DNA from 3 places in the Xenorhabdus santafensis genome. Region 2 is predicted to be linked to each of the others. Evidence: predicted binding sites of a transcription regulator. Region 2 holds the regulator's gene; each other region holds the start of a gene.
What was found. Region 2 encodes sigma-54, which starts transcription at its own class of promoters, with help from an activator protein. Its sites were predicted from a motif close to GTTGGCACANNTTTCGCTNT; they were not measured.
Positions count from the first base shown of each region.

Region 1 (3,288 bases), on a different contig from region 2:
TTTCCATTTTCTTCCGACTTCCTTGCTTCCCCATGGAGTTGGGTTTATGGAACGTAATATGCAAGTTGCGACAATTGATCACTCAATGTGGTTCCACCGCCCTTTCGATATGAATGACTGGCTACTCTATGCCATCGAAAGCCCATCGGCATCAGGCGCTCGTGGTTTCGTTCGTGGGCAAATCTACAACCGAGAAGGCTTACTCATCGCTTCTGCTGTTCAGGAAGGGGTCATTCGCAAACTGTAATGTGAGGCATTACGTACCGTAATAACAACAGCGAACACAATTAAGCCAGCATTTGACCACTGGTGGTTATATAACCTTTGCCTGTTATTACGGTACAACAACCAGAAAAAGTACTTTCATCTCATACGGCTGCAATGGTGAAAATGGGAGCTATATCAGTTATAAGCACTTTCACCATGCGAAGTAATATCTAATCCTTCTCTTTCTGACTCAACACTAATACGCAAACCAACCAATTTATCCGCAATCTTAAATGAAATATACGCTGCCACAGATGACCAGACGATACAGACTAATATACTGATAATTTGCATTTCTAACTGTTTCAGCATGGTCATGCCTTCAGCAAAGCCAGTCCCGCCTAAATCAGCCGCCGTAAAAATCCCCGTCAAAAGACACCCCACAATGCCACATACGCCATGCACACCAAATACATCACAGACATCATCGACACGTAGCCAGCGCTTTAATATCACCACTCCCCATAAGCCCGCAACTCCGGCAATCAACCCTATAGCTAAAGCCCCACCAATGCCCACTGTTGCCGCAGCCGGTGTGATTGCCACCAAACCTGAAATACACCCAGAGCACGCACCTAAAAGAGAGGGTTTTTGACGGAAAAGCCATTCGGAGAAAACCCACGATAACACGGCTCCTGCTGTGGCTATTACTGTAGTTACCAGCGTCAATGCCGAAATCGCATTTACAGCCCCAGCCGATCCCACATTAAAACCAAACCAGCCGATATATAGGATGGCCGTACCAATGAACGTCATCGGCAAACTATGGGGTTTAAAAGCCTCTCGCCCAAAGCCTGAGCGTTTTCCAAGTAAATATGCCCCAACTAAACCTGCCGCTGCCGCATTAATATGCACAACAGTTCCACCAGCAAAATCCAAAGAACCATCCTTGGCAAGCCAGCCGCCTCCCCATACCATGTGCGCCATGGGGATATAAGATGCAGTCAGCCACAGTACGCTAAAAATCAACAATGCTGAAAAACGGATCCTTTCACACAAGGCTCCAACCACTAAGGCGACAGTAATACAGGCAAATGCGCCCTGGAAAACAACATGTATTAACTGGTAGAAACTGCCACTTAAATCATTAATAGTGATGTTTTTCAGCATAAATTGGCCTAATCCACCCCAAAAACGGTTACCGGCCTCAAAAGTCATGCTGTAACCATAAATAACCCAAAGTACATAAACCAGAGAAAAGCTGACAAGTACTTGTGACATCAGTGACAAAACATTTTTACGTCGCAACAATCCACCATAAAACAGAGCTATTCCGGGAATTGTCATAAAAAGAACCAGTACAGTATTTACCAGCATAAATACTGTATCTGCCTTATCGAAGTTTTTTCCCGCAGCAAAGGCGAATGAAGGTAAACTGGCCACAATACCAATTATGAATAAAAATTGTTTTTTCATTTTTCATTCTCCCCTTAGAGGGCGGCTTCGTTTATTTCACCGGTTCTGATCCGGATAGCCTGCTGTAATTCAAAGATAAAAATCTTCCCATCCCCCATTTTTCCCGTAAAGGCAGTTTGTTGAACAATATTGACCACTTCTTCAACTCGCTCGTCATTAATGGCAATATCAATCTTAACCTTGGGCAAAAAACTGACGTTATATTCAGCTCCCCGATAAAGCTCAGAATGGCCTTTTTGGCGCCCGAAGCCCTTTACTTCCGACATAGTCATCCCTTGTATGCCTATTTCAGCCAGAGCCTCTCTTACTTCTTCCAACTTAAATGGCTTTATGATGATAGTGATTAGTTTCATATTTCCCCCGTCTTTCACTGTGTTCACACAAAAGCTATTTACTAGGGGTATATTGCAAAGGATATGCCAAAAATTAAAAATGGCTTTTAATCAGACGGTTATTTAAAGGGGTGTCAGTAAGGAAGGATAAAAAAGGGAGCAGCGAACAGCCGCTACCCCCTATATGCACTCTAAATGTGCACAGGTTCATTCAATGTCTCTCCAACCTGCTGGAGTTGGTACATTTGATGGTAACGTCCACGTCTTGCTAATAATTGTTGATGCTGCCCTTGCTCTACAATTGCACCACGATGCAGCACCAATATGGAATCCGCCTCAACGATAGTTGAAAGCCGGTGGGCAATAACGACTAATGTTGTTTGTTTGCGGATCATATTCAACGCTTTTTGGACTGACTGCTCAGTTCCCGAATCAATATTTGCGGTTGCTTCATCTAGAATAAGGATCTGTGGCGACTGCACTAAAACCCGAGCCATTGCCAAAAGCTGTTTTTGCCCTGCGGAAAGCGTATTGCCTTGTTCACCAAGTCTGGAATTCAAGCCTTCAGGTAAATTACGGATAAATTCCGTTAGTTGAACCAATTCCAGCACTTCCCAGATTTTCTCCTCACTGATATCCCGCCCCAAGGTAATATTGTCAAAAAATGAAGCGGCTAAAACGACAGGATCCTGCTGTACCATAGCCACACCATTTCGCAATACAGCATGAGAAAGTGAAGATACCGGGCGCCCATCAAGATAAATTTCGCCATCCTGCCATGGATAATAGCCCATGATTAAATTAGCCAAGGTACTTTTCCCACTTCCTGTATGCCCAACCAAGGCGATAAATCCACATGAAGGAACATGCAGGTTGATATCACTCAAGACTCGTTTGTCCTTCCTATAAGAAAAGTTCAGGTTTTCAACATCAATCTGACCACTTGCCAATGCGTGTTGATCATTACCGTATTGTTGCTGTGGGCTATCCATCAGCTCAAAAACTCGCTCACCTGAAACCACAGCTTGCTGCAATAAAGATTGCTGCGCAGTCAGCTCAATCAGAGGTTCATTTAATCGCCCCAGATAGTTGATAAAGGCATAAAGAACACCAATACCAATAACTTCCGTTCCCTCGATTCCAAACAATAAAAGCAAACCACACAATATTGCGGTAGAAAAGAAACTCAATAACGGCCTTAATAAAACCCCATCTAACCGCAGCGCCTGCATACGGGATTGATAATGCGCCCGATTGACTGCCAACATTTTTT
Region 1 covers NZ_VCDN01000044.1:42,812-46,099, reverse strand. Annotated here, with positions in the region: gene tesB (acyl-CoA thioesterase II) at 1-247, shown strand, start outside; gene amtB (ammonium transporter AmtB) at 403-1,683, opposite strand; gene glnK (P-II family nitrogen regulator) at 1,698-2,036, opposite strand; gene FE392_RS11525 (SmdB family multidrug efflux ABC transporter permease/ATP-binding protein) at 2,207-3,288, opposite strand, start outside.
Region 1: the regulator sigma-54 is predicted to act here: its motif matches at 2,088-2,107, upstream of glnK (P-II family nitrogen regulator).

Region 2 (3,288 bases):
AACCACCACTTTCTACATGGTGGTGGGCATCGTTCCACGTGATGCAGGCTCTATCACCATTGATGGAGAAGACATCAGCCTGCTGCCACTGCACGAACGTGCCCGCCGCGGAATCGGCTATCTGCCACAGGAAGCCTCTATTTTCCGCCGCCTGAGCGTATTCGACAATTTGATGGCGATTCTAGAGATCCGCAAAGATCTCAATCATGAACAAAGAAAGGAACGTGCCGAAGAGCTGATGGAAGAATTTCACATCGCTCACCTGCGTGATAACCTTGGGCAATCGCTTTCCGGTGGTGAGCGCCGCCGTGTGGAAATCGCCCGTGCGCTGGCTGCCAATCCAAAATTCATCCTGCTGGATGAGCCTTTTGCGGGCGTAGATCCCATTTCCGTTCTGGATATTAAAAAAATCATCCAACACCTACGGGATTCTGGGCTGGGAGTATTGATTACTGACCACAATGTCCGCGAAACACTGGATGTTTGTGAACATGCCTATATCGTCAGCCAAGGTCACTTGATTGCTCACGGCACACCTGATGAAATACTGAATAACGAACAGGTCAAACGCGTTTACTTGGGAGAAGGTTTCCGTCTTTAATCTTGATTTATCTGTCAGGCGCACTTTCAGGGATCATTCAAGCCAGATAAAGGAGAAGTGGTAACGCTATGAAGCAAAGTTTGCAACTCAGGCTCAGTCAGCAATTAACGATGACACCCCAGCTCCAGCAAGCTATCCGTTTGTTGCAACTTTCCACGCTCGAACTTCAGCAGGAGATCCAACAGGCATTGGAAACCAATCCATTACTTGAACAGGATGAGCAGCATAGCGAAGTAGAAACCCAGAGCCTTCCTGAGAATGAAGCTGAAGTGATGGATACCCGGGAAGCGCTTGAACAGCAAGAGATGCCGAAAGAGCTGCCCTTGGATACCAGCTGGGATGAAATTTACAGCGCCGGCATACCTTCGGGGTCGCACAGTGATTACTACGCTGATGACTTTCCAGTTTATCAGGGAGAAACCACCCAAACCCTGCAAGATTACCTGACATGGCAGGCAGAATTGACCCCCTTCACCGAAACAGATGCCGCAATCGCCACATCAATAATTGACGCCATTGATGATAGCGGCTATCTGACAGTTTCCGCCGAAGAGATCCTTGCCAGTATTGGTGATGATGAACTCACATTGGAAGAAGTCGAAGCCGTTATCAAACGCATACAGCATTTTGATCCAATCGGCGTTGCGGCGCGTGACCTGCGTGAATGCCTGCTGATCCAAATGGCAATGCTTCCGCCTGAGACAACTCATCTCAACGAAGCCAAGCTGATTGCCGCTAACTACCTTGAACTGCTGGGTAATCGAGACTTTCGTAATTTATTGCGTCAAAGTAAATTAAAAGAAAGTACTCTTAAAGGTGCGATTGATATCATCCAATCACTGGAACCGAAACCGGGGTTAATGATCAATACGGGTGAATCCGAATATGTAATCCCGGACGTATTGGTACAGAAAGAAAATGAAAGTTGGCAAGTCAGGTTAAATACCGATAGCATTCCCCGTCTGCGCATCAATCAACATTATGCAGCATTGGGGCAACAGACCCATAATGAAAGTGACAGCCTGTTTATTCGCAATAATTTGCAGGAAGCCAAGTGGCTGATAAAAAGCCTCGAAAGCCGCAATGAAACATTGCTGAAAGTTGCTGGCTGCATTGTTGAGCGGCAACAAGATTTTTTTGAATATGGTGCAGAACACATGAAACCGCTGGTACTGGCCGATATTGCCTACCAGATTGACATGCATGAATCCACCATTTCGCGCGTGACGACACAGAAATACCTGTATAGCCCACGCGGGATTTTTGAATTGAAATATTTTTTCTCCAGTCACGTCAGCACTGACAGCGGAGGTGAAGCCTCTTCAACCGCAATACGTGCCTTGGTGAAAAAACTTGTCGCGGCAGAAAACCCGGCCAAGCCCCTGAGTGACAGCAAATTGACCAGTATACTGGCGGAACAGGGCATTCAAGTGGCGCGCCGGACTGTCGCAAAATATAGAGAGTCGTTATCCATCCCTCCTTCAAACCAACGCAAAACGCTGGTTTGAGCAACTCAGAGAAGGAAAACACTATGCAACTCAATGTAACAGGCCACAATCTTGAAATCACAGATGCACTACGCAATATTGTGCAAGCAAAATGCGGAAAACTGGATCAATATTTCGATAAGATTAACCTTATTCAGGTCATCCTCCGAGTGGAAAAAGTGAGTCAAATCGCCGAAGCCACCGTGCACATTAACGGAGGTGAGTTGCATGCAACCGCAGAACATGAAGATATGTATGCGGCAATTGATGCGCTGGCAGATAAACTTGCGCGTCAATTGACCAAACATAAAAGTAAATTGAGACAACATTAACCGCTTTCAGGCAACGGGGCCGTCATAAAATAGCCACTGTTCTATCTGTAGCTCCTACTATAGCCCAGTGTATCAATACCAGATGTCCCACAATCCGGCATCTGGTATTTTCAGGCTCTAAGTGAATAAAGAAATGAACAACGAAACAGATTTACCACTAAGCTCAGTACTTTCACCCGAATGTACACGCAACAACGTACCTTGTTCGAGTAAAAAACGGGCTTTAGAGATTATCAGTGAACTGGCATCCAAACAGCTTGGATTACCGGAAAATGTCGTTTTCGAAGCCATCCTGACCCGCGAAAAAGTGGGCACGACCGGTATTGGAAACGGAATTGCCATTCCCCACGGCAAACTCGATAAAGAATGTTCAGATAATGCCGTCGGCGTGTTTTTGCATCTGGAGCAACCTATTACCTTTGATGCTATTGATAATCAACCTGTTGACTTGCTTTTCGCTTTATTGGTGCCATCAGACCAGTGCCAAACCCATTTACACTCACTATCATTAATAGCAAAGCGCCTTGCAGATAAAAATCTCTGCCGCCGCCTGCGCTCAGCTCAGAGTGATGAAGAGCTATATAAAATTATTACTGAATAATAAAAAGTTATACTTAAGGGATTTCAAGCTGCGGTTTGAAATACGGCAGGTATAATACAATTATAAACATTTAGGGAGTCACCTCATGGTGCTGATGATAGTCAGTGGTCGCTCAGGTTCAGGAAAATCTGTCGCCCTACGCGCACTGGAAGATATGGGCTTCTATTGCGTAGATAATCTGCCGGTCGTATTGCTGCCAGAACTGGCAAGTACGTTGGCTGAACGTGATATTTCGGCGGCGGTGAGCATTGATGTCAGGAACATGCC
Region 2 covers NZ_VCDN01000060.1:35,398-38,685, forward strand. Annotated here, with positions in the region: gene lptB (LPS export ABC transporter ATP-binding protein) at 1-601, shown strand, start outside; gene rpoN (RNA polymerase factor sigma-54) at 670-2,109, shown strand; gene hpf (ribosome hibernation promoting factor) at 2,133-2,420, shown strand; gene ptsN (PTS IIA-like nitrogen regulatory protein PtsN) at 2,554-3,021, shown strand; gene rapZ (RNase adapter RapZ) at 3,107-3,288, shown strand, end outside.

Region 3 (3,288 bases), on a different contig from region 2:
AAATTCATATATAAACTCAGGAAACAAAAATGGAATTACGAACTATCAATCTAAAGAAATAGCAACTCATAGCGATGGAATTTACACAGTAATTAATATTCCTCTTGCGGATTTAGAGAATATAGCAGCTTATAGTAACCGCGCTGGAACTATCCAGTTAGATTATACTTTCTCATATAATGGAAAGATAATGCATAGCAAGGTATGGTCAGCTGAGATTGAAACCCAACAATAAGATCAATTACCGATAAAAATGTATTGATATATCCAGGCTATCATCTAAATGATAGCCTGAATGAAAAAAACGCATCATAAGCATCAAAGTATATACAGAAAATTCCTAACATAACGACATTAACACTTTAGTTAAAAAACATCGACATTATATTTTTATCATCTATAGACAAATGAGGAAAATATGAATAACTATACGGTAGATGATATAGACCTAAAAACGTTAAGATTAGATATCGATTCCCCTTTTCTAGCAATCCCTTTAGCATCTGGGACTTATCCTAAAAATATATATACTAAAGTTACAACCACTGTGAGAGACAAATATGGAACTCCATTAAGAAAGGCAAAAATATTTGTATCATCACTGGATGAATTGCAATTTGATGCAGTGACAATATATGATCGCGATAATACAACAAAAATAAAAATACAACCACAAGGGCAATACAAAGGTTTTATTGTTGAAACAAATGAAAGTGGCAATATTCTATTTTTTGTTCATCCCATAAAATCAGTAGGTTCAAAACTTAATTTATTTGCACAAATATTAGGATTGACAGACCCCATTGCTGCAATGCATACAATATATATTGTTGATAAAAATTTAGATGAGCTTGAAGAAAAATATCCTGAACCACAAATATTAAATCTTTTGGGACTTGGTTTAAAATCGGATGGATCAAGTAAATTTTATGTAAAAATTAGTTATGATAATCCTAAAAGTGGAGATTCCATTCTATTTTTTGTAAACAAAGAATATACTAAGAAAGTTATTAAAATATTACAAGGGAGTGATTTACAAAGTTATTTTGAACTACCTTATATCATATTTAATGAAAATAAATTATTACATTTAAGTTTTGTAGTCATCAAAGAAATAGGAAGTATAGATAATTATAAATCCAGGCCATTAACCTTCACTTATAAAGGCAGGCCAAATAAGCCTTGGACAGATGTCATTAGAACCTATGAAGCATGCACAGTTTACAATTCGTCTGGTCGTGGCCCTATGGATCAATATAGTATAATTAATGACGATGCTATACTTACAGCCACAACAGATGATCCAGGGTTATTTGTCAAGGTAACGGGAACCAATGATCCCACTGACACAAGTAAAGTGCCTTTTGGTACTGAAATTAAATTAAATTTATACATTACTTCCAGCACCAGAACGTTCATAACGTCTTTTACAGGTCGAGTACCAACTAATCCCGATGATGAAGGAGGGAAGACAGCTACATTAACAATTTCCATCCCCTATAATCTTTTAAATAATAATCTGGGTTATCAAGATGGTAATGACGGACTAATTTTCTTTGATTATCAAATAGGAAATGATCTTGATCCTGATGTTGTTTATGGAAACATTTGGCAGGGTTATATAGATACTTACCCTTAATAATGATTTAAATTAAGGTAACTAAGGGATTAACTATCTATAGAAATTTTCTGCATTCAGATAAAAACATAGGTGCAGAAAAGTGAATTTATCCCCGTCTAAGTGACGGGGATTTACAGCATTTTGGTAAATAAACAAGTTACAGACACTCCCTATTTGAATCCCCCAAATTACGCACTTTATTTTTATTCCAGAAAATGCGTCTAAAAAACGCGCTGTTATCCTAATGATACGCCCTATTGCACCATAATGATGCAACTATAAACTTGACGCTCTCCAATTTGGTGCAAGCGCCGTTAAAATCGTTTTTTCATCTGTTTATTTTTCGATCCATCTAGGTTGTACGTGCTGATCTTAAAGGCTTTTAAAAAGTTGGCACACTTTTCGCATTTCTTTTTGCAATAGAAATCTCGTAAAAATTGACTGTACAGAGATATACAGTAGCCCAGAATAAAACAGTAAATTTTTTGCCCCGTTTTATCCGGCTGATGCAAACCAGGAGAACTCAGTATGTCCGTTGAACATGTTTTATCCATGATTGAAGAACATCAGGTGAAGTTTATTGACTTACGTTTTACTGATACCAAAGGTAAAGAACAACATATCACCATACCTGCCCATCAAGTTGATGAAGATTTCTTCGAAGATGGCAAAATGTTTGACGGTTCATCTATCGGTGGCTGGAAAGGCATCAATGAATCTGACATGGTACTGATGCCGGATCCAAGCACGGCTATGCTTGATCCTTTCTTCGACGTGACCACGCTTATTCTGCGCTGCGATATTCTGGAGCCGGGCACAATGCAGGGCTATACCCGCGATCCCCGCTCCATTGCTAAACGCGCAGAAGATTTTCTGCGGGCCAGTGATATCGCCGATACGGTTTTATTCGGCCCAGAACCTGAATTTTTCCTGTTTGATGACATCCGCTTCGGTACTTCTATTTCCGGCTCGTATTACCATATTGATGATACCGAAGCCGCATGGAACAGCGGAACACGTTATGAAGGCGGCAATAAAGGCCATCGTCCCGGCATCAAAGGGGGTTACTTCCCGGTTCCGCCAGTAGATTCTTCCCAAGATCTGCGTTCAGCAATGTGTCTGACCATGGAAGAAATGGGGTTGGTGGTTGAAGCACATCACCACGAAGTCGCAACCGCCGGGCAAAATGAAGTGGCTACCCGCTTTAATACCATGACCAAAAAAGCGGATGAAACTCAGATTTATAAGTATGTGGTTCATAACGTTGCCCATAAATTTGGCAAAACTGCCACCTTTATGCCAAAACCGCTGGTTGGCGATAATGGCTCCGGCATGCACTGCCACATGTCTCTGTCTAAAAATGGCACAAACCTGTTTGCCGGCGACAAATACGGCGGCCTGTCTGAAACGGCCCTGTACTATATCGGCGGCATTATTAAGCATGCCCGTGCATTGAATGCTTTCACTAACCCAACCACCAACTCATACAAACGTCTGGTGCCTGGTTTTGAAGCGCCTGTCATGCTGGCTTACTCTGCCCGCAACCGTTCAGCCTCTATCCGCATTCCGGTTGTCGCCAGTACGAAAGCCCGCCGTATTGAAGTCCGCTTCCCTGATCCGGCTGCGAACCCTTATTTGGCGTTCTCCGCACTGTTGATGGCAGGGCT
Region 3 covers NZ_VCDN01000011.1:113,713-117,000, reverse strand. Annotated here, with positions in the region: gene FE392_RS02225 (hypothetical protein) at 1-235, shown strand, start outside; gene FE392_RS02220 (hypothetical protein) at 419-1,639, shown strand; gene glnA (glutamate--ammonia ligase) at 2,150-3,288, shown strand, end outside.
Region 3: the regulator sigma-54 is predicted to act here: its motif matches at 2,011-2,030, upstream of glnA (glutamate--ammonia ligase).